4 regions of the Solibacillus sp. NPDC093137 genome follow, and region 4 is predicted to be linked to each of the others. Evidence: riboswitches for the same ligand, from Rfam matches in the RefSeq annotation. Region 4 holds a riboswitch; each other region holds the start of a gene.
What was found. Region 4 has a riboswitch for S-adenosylmethionine ahead of ACQKN3_RS13955 (methionine ABC transporter ATP-binding protein). Riboswitches for the same ligand answer to the same signal wherever they lie in the genome.
Positions count from the first base shown of each region.

Region 1: another riboswitch for S-adenosylmethionine. It lies ahead of ACQKN3_RS19765 (bifunctional homocysteine S-methyltransferase/methylenetetrahydrofolate reductase); the one in region 4 lies ahead of ACQKN3_RS13955 (methionine ABC transporter ATP-binding protein).
Region 2: another riboswitch for S-adenosylmethionine. It lies ahead of metA (homoserine O-acetyltransferase MetA); the one in region 4 lies ahead of ACQKN3_RS13955 (methionine ABC transporter ATP-binding protein).
Region 3: another riboswitch for S-adenosylmethionine. It lies ahead of ACQKN3_RS12505 (O-acetylhomoserine aminocarboxypropyltransferase/cysteine synthase family protein); the one in region 4 lies ahead of ACQKN3_RS13955 (methionine ABC transporter ATP-binding protein).

Region 1 is NZ_JBNNVH010000011.1:20,523-24,738, reverse strand. It holds gene metH (methionine synthase) at 1-549, opposite strand, end outside; gene ACQKN3_RS19765 (bifunctional homocysteine S-methyltransferase/methylenetetrahydrofolate reductase) at 542-2,386, opposite strand; SAM riboswitch class I at 2,489-2,586, opposite strand; gene hemG (protoporphyrinogen oxidase) at 2,674-4,059, opposite strand; gene ACQKN3_RS19755 (chemotaxis protein) at 4,204-4,216, opposite strand, start outside.
Region 2 is NZ_JBNNVH010000001.1:1,051,296-1,055,511, reverse strand. It holds gene ACQKN3_RS05395 (AAA domain-containing protein) at 1-500, shown strand, start outside; gene ACQKN3_RS05390 (nucleoside-diphosphate sugar epimerase) at 516-1,259, shown strand; SAM riboswitch class I at 1,332-1,439, shown strand; gene metA (homoserine O-acetyltransferase MetA) at 1,593-2,534, shown strand; gene ACQKN3_RS05380 (ABC transporter ATP-binding protein) at 2,585-3,355, opposite strand; gene ACQKN3_RS05375 (YczE/YyaS/YitT family protein) at 3,481-4,107, opposite strand.
Region 3 is NZ_JBNNVH010000002.1:140,637-144,852, forward strand. It holds gene ACQKN3_RS12495 (hypothetical protein) at 1-975, shown strand, start outside; gene nfsA (oxygen-insensitive NADPH nitroreductase) at 1,020-1,754, opposite strand; SAM riboswitch class I at 2,000-2,114, shown strand; gene ACQKN3_RS12505 (O-acetylhomoserine aminocarboxypropyltransferase/cysteine synthase family protein) at 2,232-3,536, shown strand; gene ACQKN3_RS12510 (hypothetical protein) at 3,726-4,124, shown strand.
Region 4 is NZ_JBNNVH010000003.1:199,077-203,292, reverse strand. It holds gene ACQKN3_RS13965 (MetQ/NlpA family ABC transporter substrate-binding protein) at 1-412, opposite strand, end outside; gene ACQKN3_RS13960 (methionine ABC transporter permease) at 568-1,236, opposite strand; gene ACQKN3_RS13955 (methionine ABC transporter ATP-binding protein) at 1,229-2,257, opposite strand; SAM riboswitch class I at 2,403-2,505, opposite strand; gene ACQKN3_RS13950 (thioredoxin family protein) at 2,567-2,869, opposite strand; gene ACQKN3_RS13945 (toprim domain-containing protein) at 2,877-3,203, opposite strand; gene gcvH (glycine cleavage system protein GcvH) at 3,293-3,673, opposite strand; gene ACQKN3_RS13935 (arsenate reductase family protein) at 3,754-4,110, opposite strand.

The DNA of each region.
Region 1 (4,216 bases), on a different contig from region 4:
TTCTTTAAATGCACGGTGTATCGCAATCGTTCCTGCTTTAACATTCAGCATATCCTGGGAAGTTTCCATTAAGAGAAGATCCGCCCCAGCTTCGATTAGCGCTTTTGCCTGGATATAAAAGTTTTCTTCCAGCTCTTCAAATGTAATACCGCCTGTTACTGACAATGTTTTTGTCGTAGGGCCGATTGCACCTGCGACAAAGCGCGGCCATTCCGGTGTCGAAAACTCCTTCGCTGCTTCTAGTGCAATTTCAACCGCCTGCTTATTAATTTCTACCGCTTTGTCCCCTATGTCATACTCATCCAGAACAAGCGGTGTTCCGCCAAACGTATTTGTACAAATAATATCAGCGCCTGCAGCTAAATATTCACGGTGAATTTTGCCTAAAACATCGGGTCTCGTAAGTACCAGGTTTTCATTACAACCGTCTAAGTCTTCCCCGCCAAAATCTTCATATGTTAGGTTTTCTGCCTGAAGCATCGTCCCCATGGCACCATCAATGATAAGTATTCTTTTTTGTAATTGCTCATGAATTGGGTGATTATACATTCGACTGAACTCCTTTACTTTCCACATCATATTGTTTTACATAGTCCATTAATTCCAGCGTCATATCATAGCGTAAAAACGGTGTAATTAAATAAATACCATTAAAATATTTGCATGCCGTATCGAGCAGCTCTTTCGCAATTGCGATTCCTTCTGCTGTCGATGCTTCCTTGTCGTCCCCGCAGGCAGCCATACGCGCAAGTACTTCATCGGACAATTTAATGCCCGGTACTTCATGATGTAAAAATTCCGCACTGCGTGATGAAGTAAGTGGCATAATCCCGATATAAATCGGTGTTTCCAAATTCTTAGTCGCCTCATAGATTTCGATAATCTTTTCTTTCGTATAAACCGGCTGTGAAATAAAGTAATCTGCACCATGCTCGATTTTCTTCTCTAAACGGGCAACAGCACGGTCCAACACACGGACATTCGGATTAAAAGCAGCGGCCACCGAGAAATTCGCCTGTTTACGGAGTGACTTCCCAGTAAAAGAACCACCTTTATTTAACTGCTTAATTAAGGAAATGAGCTCCATTGACGAAACATCATATACGCTCGTCGCCCCCGGGAAATCCCCCACTTTTGTTGGGTCCCCTGTTACGACCAGAATATCATGAAGCTCCAAAGCATCAAGTCCCATTAAATGTGACTGAAGCCCAATTAAATTTCGGTCACGGCACGTTAAATGCGGCAATGAACGAATTCCGTGCTCTTTTAAAATAGCGGCCATCGCGATATTGCTGATGCGCGGCGAAGCAAGTGAGTTATCAGCCATCATAATGACATCGGCTCCCGCTTTTGCCAGCTGTTTTGCCCCTTCGACAAACCCATCGATTTCCAGGTGACGCGGTGTATCCAGCTCAACAATAACAGAGCGTTCACGTTTTGCTTTTTCGTGGAGCGGCTCTTGTTTACGTGGCTCCGGAATACGGACGAATTGTGTAGACCTGTGTTTTTCTTCCTTCGTTTCGATTGGTTGCATATTCGCCAAACGTTTTTTTACGGCTGCAATATGCTTCGGTGTCGTCCCGCAGCACCCGCCAATTAAACGGACTCCTTGGTTTACAAGTTCAACGGCTGCACGTGCGAAATAGTCGGTTTCCGATTCATAGACAACACGACCATCTTCAATATCTAATAATGATGCATTTGGGTAAGCCGATAGAAAGGCCTTTTTCGGTAAATTGACTCCTTCAAATGCCTGAATCGTATGGAAAGGACCTAATCGGCAGTTACTCCCAACAATATCCGCACCTAGTCTTTCCAAATCCTGAAGTGCTTCATTTAAAGACATTAAATTTTGAAGGACACCCGGCTCCTGCATTGTCACTTGGGCAATGATCGGTAAATCAGTCATAGAACGTAATAGATGGACACAATGCGATAATTCTTCAAAATCGTAATACGTTTCCAGTAAGAATCCATCTGGTTCACCAGCTAGTAATACTTCCGCTTGTTCTTGGAACGCAGTTAAAATTTCGTCTAATGTCGCATCACTTTTTCGGATTCCACGAATACCACCGATTGTCGCCAGCACATATTGTCCATCCAGGGAAGCAGCACGCTTTGCAATTTTTAACGCAGCTTCATTAAACTCCTTAACACGATTTTCATAGCCATAACGTGCAAGCTTAATTCGGTTGGCTCCGTATGTATTTGTCTGAATAATATCTGCACCCGCCGCAATATATTCACTATGAATTTTTTCTATAATATCAGGACGTGCAATATTCATCTCTTCATGACAATAATCCAATCCATATGAATAAAGAAGTGTTCCGATTGCCCCGTCTGCTGTTAAAACCCGTGTTTGTAATTCTTCAAGTAAACCCATTGCCTTCACTCCATCATTTACAGTATTTTCAGTATATTAACGATACAAAAAAGCCTTCTTTCATTAAATAAAAGAAGGCATAATAGTTATCAACTTAATCCCTTCTCATCTTCTGGCATTTGCCACTGGATTTAGCACCTGACTTAACGTTGGTTGCTGAAGTTTCATCGGGCCAGTCCCTCTACTTCTCTTGATAAGAAAATAATATGAATTTTTAAAATAATTAAATGAATCATAACGTTATCTAATACTTCCGTCAATACCCTTTAGCCGAATGAAGTATTTCTTTACATAATTCGACTAATAATTTGTTCAGCTGTTTTTTTTCCATTTAAAATACAGGCACCGATTCCTACTCCGAAATAGGCACATCCCGCTAATAGAACATTCGGGTAATCATTTGCCAGCTGCTGTATAACTTCCGATAATGCTTCATTATGCGCCAAATCATAGCGGGGCATTTGGTCAACCCACTTTGTTACATTGACGACTGTCGGCTCCGCTTCAACACCTAAGCTAACACGTATATCTTCCAGTGCAACTTTCGTAAGTTCTTCATCAGACATAGCAGCCAACTCTTCATAACGCGGATTAATATTTTTATAAAACAGGCGAACAAGTAAATTACCTTCCGCCGATGTATGTTTCCATTTACGGCTCGTCCATGTTGACGCATTGCAAACTAAATCACTATTATGCGAAACGATAAAGCCTGTACCATCTGCCGGTAAAATATCATCCGGTACATCAAAGCCCAAATACATCGTTAAAGCAGATGCCGTCGTGAACTTTTTCAACTGTTCTTCCAGTGAGTCATCCTGTATGACATGACGTACTGTTTCATTTGGAACAGCCAATACAACAACATCCGATAAAATTATTTCTTCTTCCAGCACGACTTCATATTGCTCTTCTTTTTTACGGATTTGCTTTGTTACTGTATTTTTCATGAATTCAACTTCCGGCAGTTGTTCCTCTAAGCGATCGATCAATGCCGATAAACCTGAGCGGAAAGAAATAAACTTCTTATTCACAGCTTTTTCAAATTGCTCTCGATGTGCTTCGAATCCTTTAATAATCGATCCGTAGTTGTTTTTATAATCCACTAAATAAGGCAATGTGGAAGCCAGGCTTAATTGATATAAGTCGCCTGAATAAACACCCGCTAATACAGGGGCAATTTGCTTGCGGACAATTTCTTCCCCTAAAAAATACTCCAAAAACGTACCGATCGAGCTTTCTTTTGTAAATTTAGTATTCGGGATTTCTAAATCTTGAAGTGCTCTCTTCTTTCCTTCTTCAGAAATTAACGTACTCGACATGAGTGATTCCACACTCATCGGAATACCGAATGTCGATCCTGCCGGAATTGCATGGAGCTCATTATTCGTATGAATGTAAGAAATTCCTGTTTCGTTATAGACAAGCTCTGATTCAAAATCAAGCTCTTTTACAAGCTCTAAAACCCCTGGATGGCGAGCTACAATTGAGTCAGCCCCCGTTTCCATAATAAAACCTTTATCCTTTTCGGAATGAATTTTCCCGCCTAAATATGCGTTCTTTTCAATCAGTATTAACCGTGCTTCCACATTTTGCTCATGCATTTTATTTTTCAAATAATGCATCGTACATAGCCCGGTAATCCCGCCACCTACAACTACTACTGTTTTCATATCCATTCTCTCCTATTTCGTTCGCTTCTCTTTTATAAGTATAAACTTTTTTATGCGAAATATGGTCAGTGGGGTATTACAATTTATAGAACCACATAAGAAAAACCATCCTACCAAAAAACTATGTTAGGATGGCCTCTTAATTTATTTATAAGAT
Region 2 (4,216 bases), on a different contig from region 4:
ATTTTGAAGAGCGTATGAAGGAAGGCTCGAGTTTATTCAATTTAGCTGAGCTGGAACAGATTAAACAGCAGCTTCTTGAATTAAATGCCGCAACGGGACAAGCGAAAGCACAAGGGCTGATTCCACAAGACGCATTAAAATCGGTTGGCGTTATTTCATTCTACGCGGAGCAGGTGAAACGTATTAATCGTCTGATCGAACAGGAAATCAGTGTACCGCATTTACACATCCGTACAGGATCCGTCGATAAATTCCAGGGGATGGAGATGGATGTGATTATCGTCAGCATGGTGCGGAATCATGACAATGAGCGCGGAGAAATCGGGTTTGCGAAAGATTACCGACGCCTGAATGTTGCATTATCCCGCGCACGGGAACTGCTCATAATGATTGGCAGTACCGAAATGTTTACAAAGCGTCCAAAGAGCGCGAAAACACGGGATATGTATGCCCATGTATTAACGACAGTAAAAGAGCAAGACGGCTATTTTGCTGTGTAGAAACAGGGGGATTGAATGGATTTACAAAGTACAGTTATACAGCTGCAGAAAGAACTCATCCAAAATCCGTCCATTGAAATCAAAAAGCAAATGCAATACGCCATTCCGATTCACACATTGGAAGTGAAATATCATCCGGTAATGCGTAATGCCATGGATATTTTAATGAAGATGATGCTCATTTCATTTGAGAAGGCGAAGCTGAAAAATGTGGAGTTATTAGCCGAAATTTTATTGGTGGAACCGTTATTTATTCATGATTTGACGAATAAAATGTTACGACTGGGTATGATTGTGAAGGAACAGGAATTTGCACTAACTGCAAAGGGTAAGGCTCAGCTGGAATCGGGCATTTTTGAAGAGGAACTTGAAGAAACAAGTTATTTTATTCAATACAGCCCGATCCATGAGCAGCCATTGGAGGGTGACCTGGAGGAATTTGCGGATTTGGAAGAGTTTCCGGAGCCTTTCCCGACAATCGAAACAGAAGAAATCGAAGCAATTGAAGAGACAGTGCTGATTGATTTCATACAACAGCAACTTTCCGAACAACCGGTGGCGGAAGATGAAGTACCGCACTATATAACGAGTGTTGTTTCGACGGAATCGATCCAGATTAATGATATACCGGTCCTATGTTTTTTACTGTTTGATCAAAAGGAAAACAGGCATTTTGTGCGGGTATACAATACATTGACACGTGTATGGGATGAACGGCTGGAGACAATCTTATTTACTATAGAAAAAGAGCAGCTTTAGTATGCGTGAAATAATATTTTTGGAATTATTGCAAAATTACAAAGTACATGATACACTAATGACAATTTAATAGACTTATCAAGAGAAGCGGAGGGACTTGGCCCGATGATGCTTCAGCAACCTCTAGTTTAACTAGAAAGGTGCTACTTCCAGCAAGGTGTTGACCTTGGCAGATAAGAACGGGTAGAAGCCCCTCTCAATTCTGTTTTGCTGGAATGAGAGGGGCTTTTTTATTGTTCCGGAACGGTTCGTTTCGCTCGTAAAACAATGCATTGCCTGAATACCACAGATTATTAAAAGTTTATTGAAAAAGTTTATGAGGGGGAAAGTGGAATGCCGATTAATATTCCGAAACATTTACCGGCGGGTGAGCTGCTTAGAAAAGAGAAGATTTTCGTCATGGAGGAAGACCGTGCGAAAACACAACAAATTCGACCGTTAAATATTTTAGTGTTTAATTTAATGCCTGAAAAAGAGAAAACCGAACTGCAGTTGCTGCGCTTACTCGGTAATACACCATTACAGGTGGATGTGACATTTTTAAACACGGCTACATACGAATCAAAAAATGTTTCCAAATCGCATTTAGATACTTTTTACCGGACGTTCGACCAAGTGAAGCACCGTCGCTTTGATGGGCTCATTATTACAGGAGCGCCAGTAGAGAAAATGGATTTTGAAGATGTTGGCTACTGGAATGAGATTACGCATGTTATGGACTGGGCAGATGAACATGTCACGTCGATTATGTATATATGTTGGGGCGCCCAAGCTGCCTTGTATCATCATTTTGGCATCGGAAAATTCGAATTGCCGAAGAAATGCTCCGGTGTTTATTCCCATGTGATTACGGATTTAACAGTAGATTTAGTGCGGGGATTCAGCGATGAGTATGTGGCACCTCATTCACGCCACACGTCGGTTTCAATTGATGAAGTGCGAGCACACCCTGACTTGCGACTATTAAGCTATTCGGATGATGCAGGCGTGTTTATCGTGCAATCGAAAAACAATAAACATATTATGATTACAGGGCATCTGGAATATGATGCAACGACCTTATCGGATGAGTATTTCCGCGATATTGAGAAAGATCCGGACAATACGGAAATTCCGATCAACTATTTCCCGAATAACGACCCGTTGCAGGCACCGAAAAATGTTTGGCGTGCCCATTCGCATCTGTTGTTCTACAACTGGCTGAACTACTACGTATACCAAGAAACGCCGTATGAATGGCATTACGTCGATGAAAATATTGAATATCATATTTAATGCTTATAAATGAAACGAACCAGCAAGAGATGGACTCCTGCTGGTTCGTTTTATTTAATTGCGACCCAGGCACGTTCGCGTTCAATCTGCAAACTAATTTCCCGCCCGAAGAAATCGCTTAATAATTCGTCTGTTAAAACAACTTCGCGTGCATTGGCTTCGACATTTTTTCCGTCTTTCATTAAAAGTACATGGCTAAAACAAGGAAGTATTTCTTCTACATGATGCGTCACGTAAATTAGGGTAGGGCCGTTTTCTGCTTGTGCAATCTGTTCTATTGTTTGCAGCAAGTTTTCCCGTTCGATTAAGTCCAGACCGCCACATGGCTCATCCAATATTAAAATTTCCGGATCCGCCATAATGGCCCTTGCTATTTGAACACGCTGCCGTTCACCTTGAGACAAATGCTCGAATGATTTATTTGCTAAATGGTCACAGTGAAAATGCTTCATAATAGAAACCGCATGGTCAATTTCTTCTTCCGTCACATCATTGAAAAGGCGAAGGGCACCGAATTTTCCGCTGAGCACGATTTCAATTGCATTATCCTGCCAGTTGAAGTTATCGATCATCGCATTGCTGACCCAGCCGATCCGTGTCCGCAGTTTCGGTATATACGTCTTGCCATATGTTTCACCCAGTATTTGGACCTTACCTTCATTTGGCCAAATATAGCCGTTAATAACTTTCAGCAACGTCGTTTTGCCGGATCCGTTTAACCCTAAAATAGCCCAATGCTGTCCCTTTTGAACATGCCAGCTTAAATCATTTAAAATCTTTTTGTCATTGCGATATAAATGGATATTTTCAATATGTATCATTTAAAAACACCTCCACTTACTACTATGCACCTTTTTTCATTGTAGAGAAAGTATTTTTTGAAAATTGTAACAATTTAAATGTAAAAAAAAGAAAGCAAACGCATATTGCTTGCTCTCCTCATTATTTATATAACAACACTTTCGACACCTGCTGCGCGGTGGAACAGCTTTCCGTTCCATTTGAGTGCCCATTGTACGACAGGCCCTAAGCCGAACGCCATAAATACAGTACCGACTCCGACTGGTCCGCCCAATACAAAACCTAATACAGCAACCGTTACTTCCATTGTCGTCCGTGCACGGTTGACACTCCAGCCGAGGCGATGCACCAACAGCAGCATTAATGTATCACGAGGTCCTACACCGAGGTTTGCGACCATATACATCCCGCAGCCGAAGCCGAGCAGGACAACGCCAACAACAAACGCCAATGTTTGTTCTAACAGTGTATTCGCATCCGGTAATACTAACAAAAATATATCAATAAAAATCCCTGTCAGGAACATGTCCAAATAAGTTCCGACTTTCGGCAATCTTTTCGTGAAAAACGTATCAACAGCCAGAATGAGCAAACCTAAAATAATCGACCACATACCGACCGTTAATCCCAAGTTTTTTTGTAATCCGATATGAAGGACATCCCATGACCCAACGCCAAGTATTTGTCCTTTGATCGTCAATGCGACGCCTAATGATAAAACAATGATGCCTGCAATAAAAAATACGCAGCGCCAATAAAATTCCTGTTTCACTTTCACATGTAATCCCTCATCAATCCTCGATATAATCCTTACTCATTATAACGATTGAATCGGCAAAAATGGATTTACAATAAATTCGAAACATTTGAACTTTTTGAGC
Region 3 (4,216 bases), on a different contig from region 4:
CAAAATCCATCATTAATTTTCTATGGAGATCCGCAGCTGGAAATTGATGAAGATGGAAAACCATATTACATCCGTTCTTACGGGGAATTCATTTCTGCTCGTAACGGCTTTGATGTAAAAGGGATTGTGCTTGTTGATGCGGAGACGGGTGCAACAGAGAAAATTGCGATTGCAGATGTACCGGCATTTATTGACGGTGCTGTCTCACCGGAAGCAGTAAGTTTGCAAAACAGTTATTTCGGTAACTATGTACACGGCTTCTGGAATAGTCTTGTCGGTAAAAAGGATGTTAAGTTACCGAGTGATGAAGGTACGGAAGCAAATGTAAGTCCGATCTTTATGGAAGACGGGGAAATGTATTATTTCACTGATTTTACAAGTCCAAAAGAGGGCGTTGACTCGATGCTTGGTTATGCATTAACACATGCACGTACTGGTGAAGCAACGTACTATACTGGAAATCTGGAAGAGTCTTATATGGATTCCCAAGGGGCTCTTGAAATTATCGAGAAAAAATTCATCGAAAAAGAATGGGAGGGCGAAATGCCGATCCTTTATAACTTCTACGGTGAAGCGAGCTGGCTGTCAGCTGTACTTGATGCGAACGGATTCCTGCAAAATTACTTTATCGTGTCAGCAGCAAATCCTGAAATTTCGGCATATGGTACAACACCAAATGAAGCGTTAAGACTTTATAAAACAGCGTTAAGCCGTGGCGGCAGTACGGTAGATGGTACTTCGAATGCCGAAGAGGCCAAAGCGACGGTAAAAGTCATGCGTGTTTATAAAGAGCGTGTAGGTGATTTCACAATTGTATCCTTCCTGGCGAACACAGGTGAAAACTTCATCGTTTCTACGGAAGTTGCACCGTTTGCAATATACTTGCAAGAAGGTGACCAGGCGACGATAACGTATGCAAAAACAGGAGAAGATTTCCAGCCTGTAAAAGCATTGCAAATTGAAGGGTTGAAATAAACAAAAGGAGTATGCCATTTTGCGGCATACTCCTTTTTATTAGCTTACTTCCAAGTAAAGCCTTGTGAAGCAAGGAAGTCTTTAATATGCGGACGGTTTTGTTCAACTAAGTAATCAGCCATTTGTTTCGTCCATGTTGCAGTCTTCTGATTCGAAGACCGGCTGCTGTAATAGTCTTCCATAATTCCATCGTACTCATCTAGCAGCGTCTCGTACTTATCAACGTCATAACCATTTTCATGCAATACCGCAGCTACCGGTAAACGCGGTTTTGTTTCATTGCGTTTTGTCGGTGTACCGATTGTCATCGCAAATAACGGGAAAACGTATTCCGGTAAATTGAACAGCGCGCTGATTTCCTTAGGATTTGTACGGGCACCACCGATATAGCAAATGCCGTAACCCATTGATTCAGCTGCAATAACGAAGTTTTGAGCAAATAATGCAACATCTGCTACCCCTACAAGCACGTTTTCAGCCGTGTCAGCAGAAATATCAACCCCATGTTTTTGACCGGCTACTTGCAAACGTTTGAAATCTACGCAAAACAAGAAAGAGGCGCCCGCTGTTTTGAACTGGAATTCATTTTTAGACAGTTCACCAAGCTTCGTTTTCTTTTCTTCATCCGTTACCCAAATGACACTGTAGGCCTGTACAAAATGCGAACTTGCCGCCATTTGTGCAGTTTCGATTAAATCGATGACAGTTTCTTTAGAAATTTCCTCACCTGTATATTTACGAACAGATGTATGACTGCGTAATAATTCTTTTGTATTCACGTGAACATCTCCCTTATATGTAATAAAAAAAATAAATATATAGCCTTCAAGCTTATTTTAGTCAATATTTTACTTGAAGTCGATTATTAACGTCTGTTCAATTCATAAGGAAGGAATTTTTGCATATCGTTAAATACAGATAAGAGTAATCCGAATAGAAATCTGAAAATTTTAATTTTTTGTGTTGACATATCGGATTAGTATGTTTTATACTGAGACTCAACGATGGAACACAAATCACATAACTCTTATCAAGAGCGGCGGAGGGAATAGGCCCTGAGATGCCCGGCAACCAGTAAGTGATGAACTGACTAAGGTGCTAATTCCTACAAAATGGACAATCATTTTGAAAGATAAGAGGAGGCAAACTTGCTCATGCGCAACCCTCTTCTTAACTGAAGAGGGTTTTTTTCATTTAAAAAATCCTCCTCAAAAAACACCGATTTCACCATCGATTAAATTTTTGGGGGTAATAAAATGACAAATTTAAGACCAGAAACTTTATTATTACACGGGGGACAAAAGCCAGACCCGGTAACAGGTGCAATTGCAGTTCCAGTTTACCGCACAACAGCCTATGCATTTAATGACACAGCTCATGCGCAACGTCTATTTGCATTACAGGAAACAGGCAATATTTATTCTCGTATTATGAACCCGACAGTCGGGGCATTTGAAGAGCGGGTTGCTTTATTAGAAGGGGGTACAGCTGCAGTAGGGCTTTCATCTGGCGCAGCAGCAGTAGCATTTTCGATTTTAAACGTAGCCGGTGCAGGGGATGAAATTGTTGCGGCAGGTTCACTTTACGGTGGGACTTACAATTTATTCGCAACTACATTGCCTCGCTACGGCATTACAGTAAAATTTGTGGATGAATCAGATCCTGCAAACTTCCAGGCGGCAATCACGGATAAAACGAAAGCGATCTTCGCTGAAATTATTGGAAATCCAAGCTTGAAAGTACTGGATATTGAAGCGGTAGCAAACATCGCTCATGACAATGGTCTTCCTTTATTAATCGACAGCACATTTGCTTCCCCATACGGAAGTAATCCGATTGAATTCGGTGCGGATGTTGTTATCCATTCTGCAACAAAATGGATTGGTGGTCATGGAACGACAATCGGCGGGATTGTCGTTGATGCAGGGAAGTTCGACTGGACACAAGGAAGACATCCAGGATTTACAGAACCGGATACTTCTTACCATGGTCTACGCTACGGGATTGACACAGCAGGCGCAGTATTTGCGACAAAGCTTCGTGTTCAACTATTGCGTGATTTTGGTCCAACATTATCTGCTGACGCAGCATTTAACTTCCTGCAAGGACTTGAAACGCTTCATTTGCGTATTGTCCGTCACAATGAAAATACACAAAAAGTTGCCGAGTATTTAAGAGACCACCCATTTGTGGAATACGTAAATTACAACGGCTTTGAAGATTTTGAGACACATGATTTGGCGAAAAAGTACTTGAAAAACGGCTTTGGATCTATCATTACGTTCGGCATTAAAGGTGGACGCGAAGCCGGTCGCCAAGTAATCGATAACGTAGAATTGTTTTCACACGTAGCAAACGTTGGGGATGCCCGTTCATTGATTATCCACCCTGCGAGCACAACGCACCAACAGTTATCTGCTGAAGAACTAAAAACTGCCGGCGTATCGGAAGAGCTCATTCGCTTATCGATCGGGTTAGAAGCAGCAGAAGATATTATCGCAGATTTAGAACAGGCATTAGCGAAAGTTGCGGCTGAAGTAGGCGCAGAAACAAACGCATAAACCTTTAAAAAAGGCTTAGCTTTTCCCATTCGAGAAGCTAAGCAATTTTTAGAAAATTAATCCCTACTATTTTTATAAGTTTTATTGACAAATTTAATACCAAGTAATACAATTGGGATAATAATATTACCAACCGGAAAAATTTAAAGTGATGTTGCAGCATCATTGGAAGAAAAGGAGTTGTTCAACATGGGGAAAGTATACAGTGCACAAAACATTGCAGCCTATATTATTTATGAACTTAATGACGTAAAGGAATTTGTGAACGCTTGCGCTATCCAGCAAATTTTGGCGGATGTGAATACGATGTGGCAGCATGTTTTTGGACACAGTGCCTTCTCTGAACAAGCTCACGATCTTGCCACAGCAGGTTATGTTGTAAAAGAAGTTGCCGAGGAATACAAAATTCATGGTACAGCCCATATTTTATCGCCAGCCAGAGAGTGGTTCTTAAAATATGGTGAATTTCAGTTAGTGGAGCGCCCATACGCGGTCCCTGACTACTCGGCAAAAGAGGAAATCGTCATGACCAAGATTTTAACTGCCTATCGTTTACGGGCCTATAATGATGTAAACGTGGCAGTATAAAATAATTCCGGAACACTAGCGAGCCTCCTTGCTAGTGTTTTTTTATTTGATGATTTTTTACACGGTGTATATGGTTTATTAGAAGTATGAAA
Region 4 (4,216 bases):
TACGTCCATGGTCTGCCACTGAGTTAGAAAGTAAAATCGTCGCACCTTCAGGAAGTTCTTCTAAAGATGAATATTTTTTAGAGTAAATACCAATCGGCTCGATGTGAATACCGCCAGCATTTGCAAAGTCATAATCGAAATCCGCTTTTTGAGCTTCGAAGTATGGGATGTGCTGGAAGTAGTTTGCATCTAAATCACCGTTATTTAAATCTTGGTTTGGAAGAACGTAGTCTGTATAAGTTTCAATTTCTAGCTCAATACCCTGTTCCTCTAAAATCGGCTTAACTTTTTCAAGGATAACTGCGTGTGGTGTATTTGACGCACCAACTACTAATTTTTCATCTTCTCCGCCACATGCTGCTAAAGCAAGTACTGAAGCTCCTAAAATAACGCTTGATAATAATTTCTTCATTTGTTTTACCTACCCTTTTTTTAGTTTGTCCAGTTTATCGAAACCTTTTTTATATTCTGATTATTTTTCTTATAGACGCGCACTTTTTTAAAGTTTGCGTCCATATTGTTTCGATGCACCATTATTTATAATTACGGCCATTTATGAGCCACTAACTATCGTTTGTCCACTCTTACTGTAATGAAGTCCCCAATAAATTGGATAATGAATACGACAACTAAAATTAAAACAGTTGCCATTAATGTCACATCTGTTCGGTTACGCTGGAAACCATCAAGGAATGCCAGGTTACCTAAACCACCCGCACCGATAATGCCGGCCATTGCTGTATATCCTACTAAAGCTACCGCAGTAACAGTAATACCAGAAATTAATGCCGGTAAGCTTTCCGGGATCAGCACTTTCCAAATAATCGTAGAAGTTTTCGCTCCCATTGAGCGGGCTGCTTCAATGACACCTTTATCAATTTCTCTTAATGCTATTAATACCATGCGCGCATAAAACGGTGCTGCCCCAATAATTAGCGCAGGTAATGCTGCATTGGCGCCACGGATTGTTCCAAGTAAAAACTTAGTAAATGGAATTAATAAAATGATTAAGACGATAAATGGAATCGACCGGAAAATGTTTACGAGTGATCCTGTCAAAAAGTGCACAATTTTATTTGCCCATAATTGATTGTCGCTCGTTAAAAATAAGACAATGCCAATTAGAAGTCCTAGTATAAATGTGATGACTGTCGCAACAGCCGTCATATAAATTGTTTCATATGTTGCTTCGAGCATTTTACCCCAATCTACGTTCGGAAATAATTGATTAAACATGCTCAATCACCTCCGCCTGAATTTCTTGCTTTGCTAAAAAGCTTAATGCTTCCGCGACTGCTTTTGGCTCGCCATCGATATGAATAAACAATGTACCAAACGAACCGCCCGTTGTATTTGAGATTTTGCCATGCACTATATTAACAACTACGTCAAATTGCTTAATCATTTGTGAGATGACAGGCTGTTCTGTCGTTGCCGCTGCAAATGTTAATTTAGCGATTTTGCCTTCTGGATAATTGGCTAAAATCTGTTCCAGTGATGCTTGCGTTTCCTGTGTTTCACCAGAAGCCTGTGATACGAAGTTTTTCGTAATTGGTGCTTGAGGATGCTGGAACACTTGCAATACATCTCCCTGTTCCACTACTTTACCGGCTTCCATTACCGCTACTCTGTTACAGATTTTGCGGATAACATGCATTTCATGTGTAATGAGTACAATTGTAAGTCCGATGTTTTTATTAATATCGAGCAGTAATTCCAAAATTGAATCCGTTGTTTCCGGATCAAGCGCTGAAGTCGCTTCATCACATAAAAGCACTTCCGGGTTGTTCGCCAACGCTCGTGCAATGCCGACACGCTGCTTTTGACCGCCTGACAATTGTGAAGGATACGCTTTCCCTCTTCCTTTTAAACCTACGAGTTCAATCAGCTCTTCTACTCGCTTTTCACGATCAGCTTTTGAAACGCCCGCAATTTCAAGTGGAAATGCGATGTTTTCTTCAACTGTACGTGACCAGAGCAGATTGAAGTGCTGGAAAATCATACTTATTTTTTGGCGTGCTTCTCGTAATTTTGCCCCGGAAGCTTTTGCAATATCCTGGCCGCCTACAATGACAGAACCTGTTGTAGGCTTTTCCAAACCGTTCAGCAGTCGGATCATCGTACTTTTACCGGCACCACTGTAGCCGATAATTCCGTATATTTCACCTTTGTTAATCGATAGGCTTACATTATCAACTGCTGTAAGTTTACCGTTTTTCGTGTTATACACTTTTGTAATATTTTGTATATCAATCATCGGTTGTACTCCTTCTAAATTGAAATAACCTTCCTGCTATTTCAAAATCATGTTCTATTCTCATTCAAAACCTCCGTTGAATGAAAAAAACCTTTCTACCAAGACAAGTAGAAAGGTTTCACATACATTTATACGGTAAACCGTTCTCTCATCTTTCAAAGTTTAAACTTTGTGTGAATTGGCACCTTTGCGTAAACGCTGGTTGCCGGGCTTCATAGGGCACTTCCCTCCACCTCTCTTTATAAGAGCAACGTTATTAAGTTTTATTATTATGAATGTTACTTTATCACGACAAAGTGACTACGTCAATTACTTTTTTAATATTTCATACAAAAACGGTACGGATTTAAATGCATAAATTTTATTCGTTAGTTCCCCGTTGTCTGAAACGATTAAACAAGGTACACTTTCAATTTTCAATTCATATGGTAAATCCCCTAAATAATTGATATTTGCCATACCAAGCGGAAGATCTGGGAGTAATTTCTCAATTACTTCCAACATTTTTTCCGACACTTCACAAGTGCCGCACATAGGCGTATATAAGAAAAACGCTGTCTGATCATACTGTTCTACGTTCTGTTCCCATTGCTGTTTCGTCCATTGTTCCATTATACTGTCATCCTTCTTTTACTAAAAATTTTGCCTGTAGTAAAATATCCCTTAAGATTTTAGTAGGTGTTTTTTCTACTTCTACATATTCGTGAGGTATGATAAGCTGTGTCGCTTCGGGATATGCACGGTTCATCAGTTTACGTAACTTCTCACCGTTTTTATCTGCATCAAACATAGTGATAATTTCATCTTGCTCATATTCTTCCAATAAATCAATTAAATTGACTTCGCTTATCGTGCCATTTGTACAAATAATTGTCACGTCTTCAGCTAATATCGGGATTAATCTCAATTTATCGGCACGTCCTTCTACAACGATGCATCTTCCCATATAACACGCTTCCTTTCATTCGTCACCTTTATATATAGAATAACAAAAAAACACTAAAACCTTTATATAGAAGGCTTTAGTGTTTCATATTATTGTTCGATTAATGCAGTGTAAGCATCTGCGTCTAATAACTCGTCTACTTCTGCTTCACTTGTTAACTCAACAGTAACCATCCATGCATTACCGTATGGTGATTCATTTACATATTCAGGATTGTCCAGTAATTCTTCGTTGATTGCAACAACTTTACCAGAAAGTGGTGCATATAGTTCAGAAACTGTTTTAACAGATTCTACACTACCGAAAGGCTGATCCCTTGAAATTTCATCGCCTACTTCAGGTAACTCTACGAATACGATATCGCCTAGTTCAGACTGTGCGAAATCCGTAATACCGATTGTCGCTTTACCGTCTTCAATTTTAACCCACTCATGCTCTTTTGAATAACGTAATTCTTTAGGTGTGCTCATTCGAAAACCTCCATGTTATATGTAGTACATTCAAGTTCATTTTGCCATATTTCGTTCGGAAATACAATGTGAATAACTGTTTATTTCCAAGTTTCTAAGAAGTCAGACTCCTTAAATCCTAAAGTTAATTTTTTACCATCTGTAACGATTGGTCGCTTAATTAACATACCATCCGATGCTAATAGCTCTAATTGCTCATCCTCGGACATTGTCGGTAATTTATCTTTTAGGCCTAATTCACGATATTTCATGCCAGATGTATTAAAGAATTTCTTCAGCGGCACTCCACTAGCTTCGTAAATTGCTTTAAGTTCCTCTTTAGATGGTGTCTGCTCTACAATATGAATATTTACATAGTCCACACCTTGCTCATCTAGCCATTTTTGCGCTTTTTTACAAGTTGTACATTTCGGATATTGGATGAATTTTACTGTCATGTAAGTACTCCTTTTTGCCCTGGATTTTCCTATATTGTAACGGATATAGAAGGACAAATCAAAAATGTGTTCGCACTATCGGAGTTTTACTGGTTATGGTTGTTAT